Regions from separate parts of the Pedobacter sp. WC2501 genome, predicted to be linked through region 3. Evidence: riboswitches for the same ligand, from Rfam matches in the RefSeq annotation. Region 3 holds a riboswitch; each other region holds the start of a gene.
What was found. Region 3 has a riboswitch for S-adenosylmethionine ahead of ACUN24_RS19085 (O-acetylhomoserine aminocarboxypropyltransferase/cysteine synthase family protein). Riboswitches for the same ligand answer to the same signal wherever they lie in the genome.
Positions count from the first base shown of each region.

Region 1: it holds a riboswitch for S-adenosylmethionine, as region 3 does, so the genes downstream of both, ACUN24_RS16560 (SusC/RagA family TonB-linked outer membrane protein) here and ACUN24_RS19085 (O-acetylhomoserine aminocarboxypropyltransferase/cysteine synthase family protein) in region 3, are expected to answer to the same signal.
Region 2: it holds a riboswitch for S-adenosylmethionine, as region 3 does, so the genes downstream of both, metH (methionine synthase) here and ACUN24_RS19085 (O-acetylhomoserine aminocarboxypropyltransferase/cysteine synthase family protein) in region 3, are expected to answer to the same signal.

Region 1 is NZ_JBQZFI010000001.1:3,905,500-3,908,782, forward strand. Features, by position in the region: gene ACUN24_RS16555 (peroxiredoxin family protein) at 1-997, opposite strand, end outside; SAM riboswitch class I at 1,134-1,240, shown strand; gene ACUN24_RS16560 (SusC/RagA family TonB-linked outer membrane protein) at 1,565-3,283, shown strand, end outside.
Region 2 is NZ_JBQZFI010000001.1:1,560,521-1,563,803, forward strand. Features, by position in the region: gene murQ (N-acetylmuramic acid 6-phosphate etherase) at 1-179, shown strand, start outside; gene ACUN24_RS06740 (hypothetical protein) at 292-858, shown strand; gene ACUN24_RS06745 (Bax inhibitor-1/YccA family protein) at 897-1,652, shown strand; SAM riboswitch class I at 1,766-1,870, shown strand; gene metH (methionine synthase) at 2,008-3,283, shown strand, end outside.
Region 3 is NZ_JBQZFI010000001.1:4,548,318-4,551,600, reverse strand. Features, by position in the region: gene ACUN24_RS19090 (homoserine O-acetyltransferase family protein) at 1-521, opposite strand, end outside; gene ACUN24_RS19085 (O-acetylhomoserine aminocarboxypropyltransferase/cysteine synthase family protein) at 552-1,883, opposite strand; SAM riboswitch class I at 2,144-2,254, opposite strand; gene ACUN24_RS19080 (hypothetical protein) at 2,465-3,283, shown strand, end outside.

The sequences.
Region 1 (3,283 bases), 640 kb from region 3:
GTTCAGTTGAACGCTCGTAATGCAAAGCAATAATTTCTACACCACGTTTCTTGTTTTCTTTATACCAGGGTGCTATAAAAGTAGCTTCGTCAACACAATTTGGGCACCAGCTACCAGTGATGGTTAAAATCACCACTTTGTTTTTATACTTTTCATCTTGTAGCGAAATCTTTTTGCCATTTATGTCAGGAAAGCTAAAATCAAGCGTTTTGTACCCTTTTTTCAGGTAGGTAAGTTTGTAAGGATCGGGCAAGGCAGCATTTTTATTTTTGGTTCCGGTAAAAGGCTGGCTTCCCCTTGCACCTAAAATTTCACCAGTTAATGAGCCATCTGTCTGAAAAGTTCCTTTGTAATAAGCAGGAGAGGAGCCAATAAAACTCGAAAGCTGAAATTCATTTCCTTCTACAACACCTTCCAGATAACGCGAATCGCCGGTTACGCGAAGAAAAGTCCCCGTAAGTCTGTTTCCTGATTGTTTAAATAAACCTACTGTTTTTTCTTCTTTACCATTTGGCGATGTAAAAACCACATCGTAACTACCAGAATAGTCTGCTGCGGCAGGTTTATCTGTTTTAAAACGGTAATTTTTTCGTTCGGCAGTAATCACCAAAGGTTTACCTGCTTTATCCTGTTTTCTTAATGTACCCGTTAATTGATCACCAACTATCGCAAATGCAAGTTCGTTATCAAACTGATCCAGTTTGACAAAAAGCGAGTCGGCAGTTTGTTTTACAGGGCCACCTTCGAAACGCTCTTCAGCATTGCGGAAATATAATTTCTGTTGACCGTTTTTTTCGTTGATTTCAAAATTGAAAGGGATTTCTAATCCTTCCTTTACTTTAGCTATTCCACGCCAGTTACCGAGGGCAACAAATGCTTTTTGCTTTTTCTCCAGAAGCTTTGCTGTCTGATTTTTTACCAGGGCCGTTTGTTCCTGAGCGTAAGTGAAGGTTAGTGATATGGCCAATACGGCTGTTAAAATGGTTTTAAGTTTCATTGGGACTGTGTTTGTCGACTAAATTACTAGACAAAGATATGGATGTAATTGTCAAAGAAAAAATATTTCAATAAAAATCTATAAAAACTATAGGATAAATGGAATTAATTATACCTTTGCCCAAGTTATTTTAAAATACTTATCAAGAAAGGCGGAGGGAATGGCCCTGTGAAACCTTAGCAACCAGCTAATTTTTAGAAATGGTGCTAATTCCATCCCAGATGAATCTGGGGTAGTTAAGTCAGTTGATTGCGTTATCCTTATATAAAATATATGGAGCACTTCTGATTTAAGAGGTGCTTTTTTTTTAGCCCTGAATGCCTTCTTGAAATTAAATTATGCCATTAAATAAAATCATTCAAATGAGAAAAACAGACAAGCTAAAATCGCCTTATGTAAATCCTTGTGTAGACTCCCGAATGCGCTGGTCCTGTTAGAATTGCTCCGTTTTAACAGGCACTTTTGATCTAAACATCCCATTTATTTTTTTAGCAAAACACGGTTATTAACCGTTAGGGAGTCGCTTTGCCCAAAATTTATCTTCTAACTAATTTTTAAAACACACACATGATCAAAATTTTTAAATCAATAGCGTTTATCCTGTTGCTCTTTATTACGCAGCAGCTATTCGCTCAAAATGCCACTATTACCGGAACGGTGAAGTCGGCAGATGGCGAAACACTTCCTGGTGTTTCCATCTTAATAAAAGAAACCAAACAAACTACGATTAGTGATGGGAAAGGTGCTTTCAGCATTAACGCACCAGAAAAGGGTACATTGGTATTTTCTTATATCGGTTTTAAAACACAGGAAATACAAATCAATAAAAATGCCGGGTCCATTTCAGTCATTCTTCAATCAAGTGATAATGCGTTGGATGAAGTAGTGGTTACCGCCTTGGGAATTTCGAGGCAGAAAAAATCGCTCGGTTATGCTGTTCAGGAATTAAAAGGACAAGATCTGGCCGAAGCTAAAGAATCTAACCTGGTAAATGCACTGGCTGGAAAAATAGCCGGAGTTAGGGTAACGAACAGTCAGGGGAGCATGGGTTCCTCACGTGTGGTCATCAGGGGAGAAACATCTATTGCAGGAAATAATCAGCCATTATTTGTGGTTGATGGGATTCCGGTAGATAATTCGCAGTTAAATTCTGCAGGGGCAAGAGATTATGCGAATGCCATTTCAGATATCAATCCAGAGGATATAGAATCAATTAGTGTGCTAAAAGGACCAAATGCAGCTGCATTATATGGCTCGAGGGCTGCCGCAGGGGTAATCCTGATTAAAACGAAAACAGGTAAATCGAAAAAAGGATTGGGTATTGATATTAACTCCAATGCCGTGTTGGAAACATTGCTTACCCTGCCGGTTTATCAAAATGCTTTTGGTCAGGGATCAGAAGGCAAGTTCAGTTATGTGGATGGCGCAGGTAAAGGTATTAATGATGGGGTAGATGAGAGCTGGGGGCCAAAACTCGATGGAAGGTTAATTCCACAGTTTTATTCGAAAGGGATAGCTGTTCCGTTTATTGCCCATCCGGATAACATACGAGATTTCTTTCAAACGGGATATTCCTTAAATAATGGTGTATCTGTTGCAGATGCTGGCGAAAAATATGATTACCGCATCTCCTACAATAACCTTAAACAAGTAGGCATTGTGCCGAATTCCGGACAGGGCAAAAACTCATTTGTATTAAATACGTCACTGAAGATAACACCAAAACTGACCTTAACGGCTAATGCGAATTATAGCAAACTTAATTCAGATAATTTGCCTGGCACAGGAGGTTCACGTTCTACAAGTACCATGTTACAGTTTACCTGGTTTGGCCGTCAGGTTGATATTAACCAGTTAAAAAACTATTTGGATGAAAATGGAAAAACGTTTAACTGGAATAACAGCTATTATAGCAATCCATATTGGGTAGCTTACGAAAATACAGTTTCGCAGAACCGCAGTCGCATTATCGGTAGTTTAGCCCTTAATTATAAAATTATTGACGGACTTGATTTCAATTTCAGATCAGGAACCGATTATTACAACGACAGGCGTAAAGTTAGGATTGCCTATGGCACGAACGGAACACCTTTTGGCTCTTACACTGAAAGTGCCTTTACGGTAAGTGAAAATAACACTGATGCGACATTAAACTTTAACAAAAAGTTAAATGATGATTTTAGTCTCGAATTATTAGGCGGTGGTAACATCCGCAGGCAATATATAGAGCAGAATGATCAAAGCGCACCTAAATTGGCCATTGCAGGACTGTATACACTTAAAAAT
Region 2 (3,283 bases), 3.0 Mb from region 3:
TGGTTCAGCTGGGGCGTGTAGTTGGCAATAAAATGGTCGATATGCAGCTAACTAACCATAAACTGGTAGACAGAGGTACACAAATGGTGGCCGACGAACTGAATATTGGCTACGATGAAGCTGCCCAATTGTTAACCCGTTATGGAAGTGTGCGAAAAGCTGTTGAAGCAGGGCACTAAGAAATGAGAGAAGTATAGATTGAGTGAATGAAAGAATTAGTGAGTGATAGCATGTAAGAGTAGCATTAATCATTACCTCATTCAAAATTCGCTCATTCAATAATTAAAAATTATGCACGAAATTGAGCCTTATTACCAGTGGAGAGATGATTATATTTCGGCAGAAGATGAGCGTTCGCCATTTTACAATACCGAATATTCGGAACTTTACTTCGATAAGCAGATTTATAACTTTTTACTGCACCCACAATGGGACGAGTTTGGTTCGAATACGTTATACATGAAGGTGTTATACGCTGATTACGACCGCAGTTATGCCATTATCGAATTTATCGGCGAGTGGAATGATGCCATTAACAACGATATTATGCTGATGAAGCGCGATATTTTAGAGCTGATGATGGATGAAGGCATTAATAAATTTATTCTGATCGGTGAAAATGTCCTGAATTTCCATGCCTCTGATGATAGTTATTACGAAGAATGGTTTCAGGAAGTAGAAGATGGCTGGATTGTTGGGGTGAATTTTCAGGAACATGTAATTACCGAGTTTCGCGATAATAACATCGATTATTACATTAACTTTGGTGGTGCATTTGATGACTTGCCCTGGCGAACATTAAAACCACTCCAGTTCTTCAAAAAAGTTGAAGAACTGCTGACAAAAAGATTAAACTAAATATTTATTTTTATATAGTTAAATACACAAAATTTAAAATGGAACAACAAAATTATCAATATCAGGACAACAGTGTTTTTGTACAGGAAAAATCTGTCTCTAAAAAATTCTTTGCAAACGTTTTCTTATGGATGTTTGTGGCGTTGAGTTTATCAACTGTAGCTGCCTATTTATTTGGTACGAATGCTGAATTAATGCAATATCTCCGCGTTATAAATCCTGAAACGGGAAAAGTAAGCAATACTATTTTTGGATACATTGCAATGTTTGCACCGCTTGGCTTGGTTTTATTAATGGGATTCGGATTAAGTAGATTGTCATATAGTGCGTTAGTTGGTGTGTTTGTTCTATATTCAGTTTTAACTGGTATAAGCTTAAGCTTTATTTTACTTGCCTATACTGCTGGTTCGGTGGTGAGCTGTTTTGCAGGAGCCGCAGGCATCTTTGGAATTATGGCATTTATGGGCTACACCACCAATATCGATCTAAGTAAATTTGGACCGATTTTAATGGTTGGCGTAATTGGTTTAGTGATTGCCAGTGTAATAAATATGTTTGTTCAAAGCGAACAATTCAGTTTGTTTATGGCATTCATTGGTATTGCAATATTTACGGCATTAACCGCTTATGATGTACAAAAAATAAAAAGAATTGGCGAAGGGATCGAAGCCAGCGGCGAACAGGTTCTTCAGATCGAATCTAAAAAAATGGCTATTGTAGCTGCCTTGTCTTTATACCTGGATTTCTTAAATATCTTCCTTTTCTTGCTTCGTATTTTCGGAAGCAGAAAGTAATCATTAACAGAACAATATTCTTAAGGCCGCGCAGTTTTGCGTGGCCTTTGTAATTTTATTTGGTGCCGAAGCGATAATTTTTGGAATTGATGTTGCTTTGTTGCATTTTTGTATGCTTATTAAGAAAGACGGAGGGATTAGACCCAACGAAGTCTTAGCAACCTGTAACCATACAAGGTGCTAAATTCTATTCTGCAAATAGCAGAAACAGATAAGTTTAGGATTACGATTCACGTACCAACTTTTTAAATAAGCTTTTTTTGAGATTTGAGATGGGAGACATGAGATTTGAGCGATAAGTTGTGCTTAATAATTCTCATATAGCATATCTCAATTCTCATATCTAACAATAAGAATGAGCATAAGAGAAGAATTAGAAAAACGTATTTTGGTGATTGATGGTGCAATGGGCACTATGATTCAGCGATATACCTTAACCGAGGAAGATTTTAGAGGGGAACGATTTAAAAACCATCCCTGTGATGTAAAAGGCAATAACGATTTGCTCAACATCACACGGCCGGATATTATTAAAACAATACACCTGGAGTATCTGGCCGCTGGTGCCGATATTATCGAAACCAATACGTTCAGTACGCAGCGCATTTCCATGGCCGATTACCAGATGGAAGACCTTTCTTACGAAATGAGTTTTGAAGGTGCATGCGTGGCAAAAGAAGCTGTAAACGAATTTATGGCTGCAAATCCAGACCGTAAATGTTTTGTTGCCGGTGCTATTGGCCCAACCAACCGGACCCTTTCCATGTCGCCAAATGTTAACGATCCTGGTTTTAGGGCAGTTTATTTTGATGAACTCGAAGCAGCTTATTACGAACAGGTGCGCGGTTTAGTAGATGGTGGTTCTGATGTGTTATTGATCGAAACCATTTTCGATACTTTGAATGCTAAAGTGGCTATTGTAGCCATTAAAAAATACGAAGAGGTAATTGGCCGTAAACTAGAGATCATGATTTCTGGTACCATTACCGATGCTTCCGGTAGAACACTTTCAGGTCAAACTGCCGAAGCTTTTTTGAACTCTGTAATGCATGCAAAACCATTAAGTATCGGTTTTAATTGTGCTTTGGGTGCTAAAGAAATGCGTCCGCATATTGAGGAGCTTGCTGCAAAAGCAGGCTGTTATGTTTCGGCCTATCCAAATGCGGGTTTACCAAATGAGTTTGGTGCTTATGATGAGCAACCGCACGAAACAGCACATTTGGTAGATGACTTTATTGCTTCCGGTTTTGTGAATATAGTAGGAGGTTGTTGTGGTACTACGCCAGATCATATTGGCTGTATTGCTAAAAATGCCCGAAAAGCAGAGCCCCGTAAAATACCGGTTCTTGAACCATACATGCGTTTAAGTGGATTGGAGCCTGTAACCATCACCCCGGATAGTATTTTTGTAAATATTGGTGAAAGAACCAATATTACCGGATCTCCAAAATTCTCCAAACTGATTTTGGGTGGCGATTACGAAGCCGCATTGGCCGTTGCTTTACAACAGGTTGAAGGCGGTGCACAGGTAATCGATGTAAACATGGATGAAGGGATGCTGGATTCGGAAGCGGCAATGACCAAATTCTTAAACCTCATAGCTTCTGAACCGGATATTGCCAAATTGCCGA
Region 3 (3,283 bases):
TCGTTAAACGCAATTCCCCATGGAGAATGCGCCGCATTGGTGGCAATCAGGATTAGGTTTTCGATTTTATTCGGTTCCGAAATACTCCACTCTACAGCTTGTTGCCCACCCAAAGAACCACCGATTAATAATTTAATATAATCAACACCTAAATGTGAAGCCAATAACTGATGTGCTGATACTAAATCGCGGATCGTAAACTGTGGAAACGAAAGGTAATAAGGTAAGCCTGTTACCGGATTGGTACTTAATGGGTTGGTGCTGCCATAATGCGAGCCTAAAACATTGGCACAAACGATATAATGCTCTTCAGGGTTGAACAAAGCATTCTGACCGAACAAACCTTCCCACCATTCAAAAACATCAGCATTGGCAGTCAGTGCGTGGCAAACCCAAATTACATTATCTTTATTTGCATTTAATTTGCCATAAGTTTGATAAGCAATTTGCAGGTTGCGGATTTTTTTTCCGCTCTCTAATTTGAACTGTTTATTATAATTATAAGTTGATGCTGTACTCATTGTTGTGTTGTATTCGGAAAATGAACAGGATTAGGCTAATAAACTATCTGTAGAAACCTGAGCGTGAATAGATGCAAAAGCCTGCTCGAAATCGGCCTTAATGTCATCGATATGCTCAATACCGACTGAAACCCGTAATGCGTTTGGTTTTACACCTGCGGCCAGTTGCTCATCTTCACTCAATTGTTGATGTGTTGTTGCCGATGGCTGGATAATCAACGTTTTTGCATCTCCAACGTTTGCGAGGTGCGAAACGAGTTTTAAATTATCAATAACCTGTGTGGCATTTTCTTTACTTCCTTTTAATTCGAAAGATAAAACTGCGCCAAAACCGTTACTTAAATATTTTTTTGCCAGGCTATTGTATTTGCTGCTCGCTAATCCCGGATATTGTACTTCCTGAACCAATGGATGGTTTTCTAACCAGGTAGCCAGTTCCAAAGCATTGTCAACATGGCGTTGTACACGGAGCGATAAGGTTTCTAAGCCCTGCAATAAAAGGAAAGAATTAAAAGGGGATAGGGCAGGGCCAAGATCTCTTAATCCCTCCACACGTGCACGGATGATAAACTGAATATTGCCAAATGGTCCGCCGATGCCGAAAACATCGCTGAAAACCAAACCATGATAACCTGCTGATGGTTCAGAGAATTGAGGGAATTTACCGTTGCCCCAGTTATAGTTTCCGCCATCAATGATCACACCACCAATGCTTGTTCCGTGTCCGCCAATCCATTTTGTTGCCGATTCTACAACAATGTTTGCTCCATGTTCTAAAGGCTTAAACAAATAACCTCCTGCGCCAAAAGTATTATCAACAACTAAAGGTAGATCGTATTTCTTTGCAATTGCAGCAATTTTCTCAAAATCAGGAACACTAAATGCCGGGTTGCCAATGGTTTCGAGATAAATGGCTTTCGTTTTGTCGGTAATTTTAGCTTCAAATTCGTCAGGCACATCTGGATTCGCAAAATCGACATGGATACCTAAACGTTTAAAAGCAACTTTAAACTGGTTATAAGTTCCACCGTAAATGTGAGATGAAGAAACGATACTATCGCCGGCTTCCAAAATGTTGTTTAACGCTATAAACTGTGCAGCCTGTCCTGAAGCTACCGCCAAAGCAGCTACACCACCTTCTAAAGCTGCAATACGTTTTTCGAAAACATCATTAGTCGGATTCATGATCCTGGTGTAAATGTTGCCAAACTCTTTTAAAGCAAATAAGTTGGCGCCATGCTCAGCGTTTTTAAATCCGTAAGAAGTAGTTTGGTAAATCGGTACAGCCCTCGAGCCTGTTGTTGGATCTATTTCCTGGCCAGCGTGTAATTGTAAAGTTTCAAATTTATATGATGTTGACATGATTTCTGTTTTATTTGTTGAATGATGAGACGTAGTGATTTAGGTTAATTTTAAAACCTAGCAGGGCGTATCCCGATGTTTCGGGACCTTCCAGTTTGAAAGAAACAAAAAAGGAAGATTTTTTAAATTACTGTATGCAACAGCACATACAAGTAATTGCACATCTATAAAAAAAAGTAGAAATAGAAGTTTGTTCTATCTTTTTAAGGTTTGCACTGGGTTCGCTTAGCGATTGAAGATTTAATGTTTTCATCAGTTCTAATTTATATCTCCAGATAACACCATGTTATCCGGTCAGGAATTGGCACCTTCTCTTTCTGAGGGTTGCCAGTGGGTCATCGAGCCAGTCTCTCGCCACTTCTTTATAAATCAACCTGTGAAGATTGACTTTTATTTAGCTTTCTACCAAATAATATTTCAAATGTCTGAATTTAATTTTAATTCACAAAATAAAATTTTGATTTTTTGTTAATCGTATGAAAATCAGTAATGTATTTTATTGGGTAGCGACAAATTAGAACTTTTAATATAAAAATTAGCACTTAAAATTCTAAGTTTGTGTGACCTATCTAAATATGACTATGACGAAAAATATAAGAGTTCTAGGCTTAGGCCTGCTATTCACTGTAATGTGTTTAACTAATGCAAACGCCCAATTCGGAGGTTTGAAAGATAAATTATTGAAAGTCGGCACTGCTCAGGGTGCTAAAGCTTTAGGCGTAGACAGGTTTTTAAAACAGCCAGCTGCCATTACCACCAACTTTGAGGATGTAAACAGGGAAGGCGAAAAGCTGCCTGATTTTATTAATTCATTCAATTTAAAAGCTCAGCCCTTGTATTTACTGCCTAAAAATCCAGATGGCGGTTTTGTACTCTGCGAAGGTCTGTACGAAATGACCAACAAAAGCTACTGCCTTAAAGCCGGAACTTTTGCGCCATCAAAGGGCGATGGTTACATGTTTGCCCCAGTTTTGGGCCCGAAAGAAGAAATTGTGGTTTCTATTTTGAAAAGCGCAGAAAAACATCCTGAAGTAGAACAGCATGATATCCAGGCCTTACTTTGGACCATTATTGCCAGAACAAAATTTGCCGATTTTAACGGACAAGTGAAAGTAACTGCAATTAAATTGTTAACGCCAAAACAACTTACGCAATTGGAAGGTGGCGCTTTAGGTGTTTTACCTTTCGATGTAATGGAAAAAGCTAAGGACCAGTTACCTTCAGGTGTGAAAGCCGTTTTTGAAGCAGAAAATAATATCCGTCAACTGGTGTCTTCTGGAAATTATACTTATGCCGACATGGAAAGATATGCTATTATAGCAGGTATGGCTCCACCAAGAAGTGATGTGCCAAGTGGCATCTGGACCAAACACCCTGACGGTTATTATGTGCGTTATTTT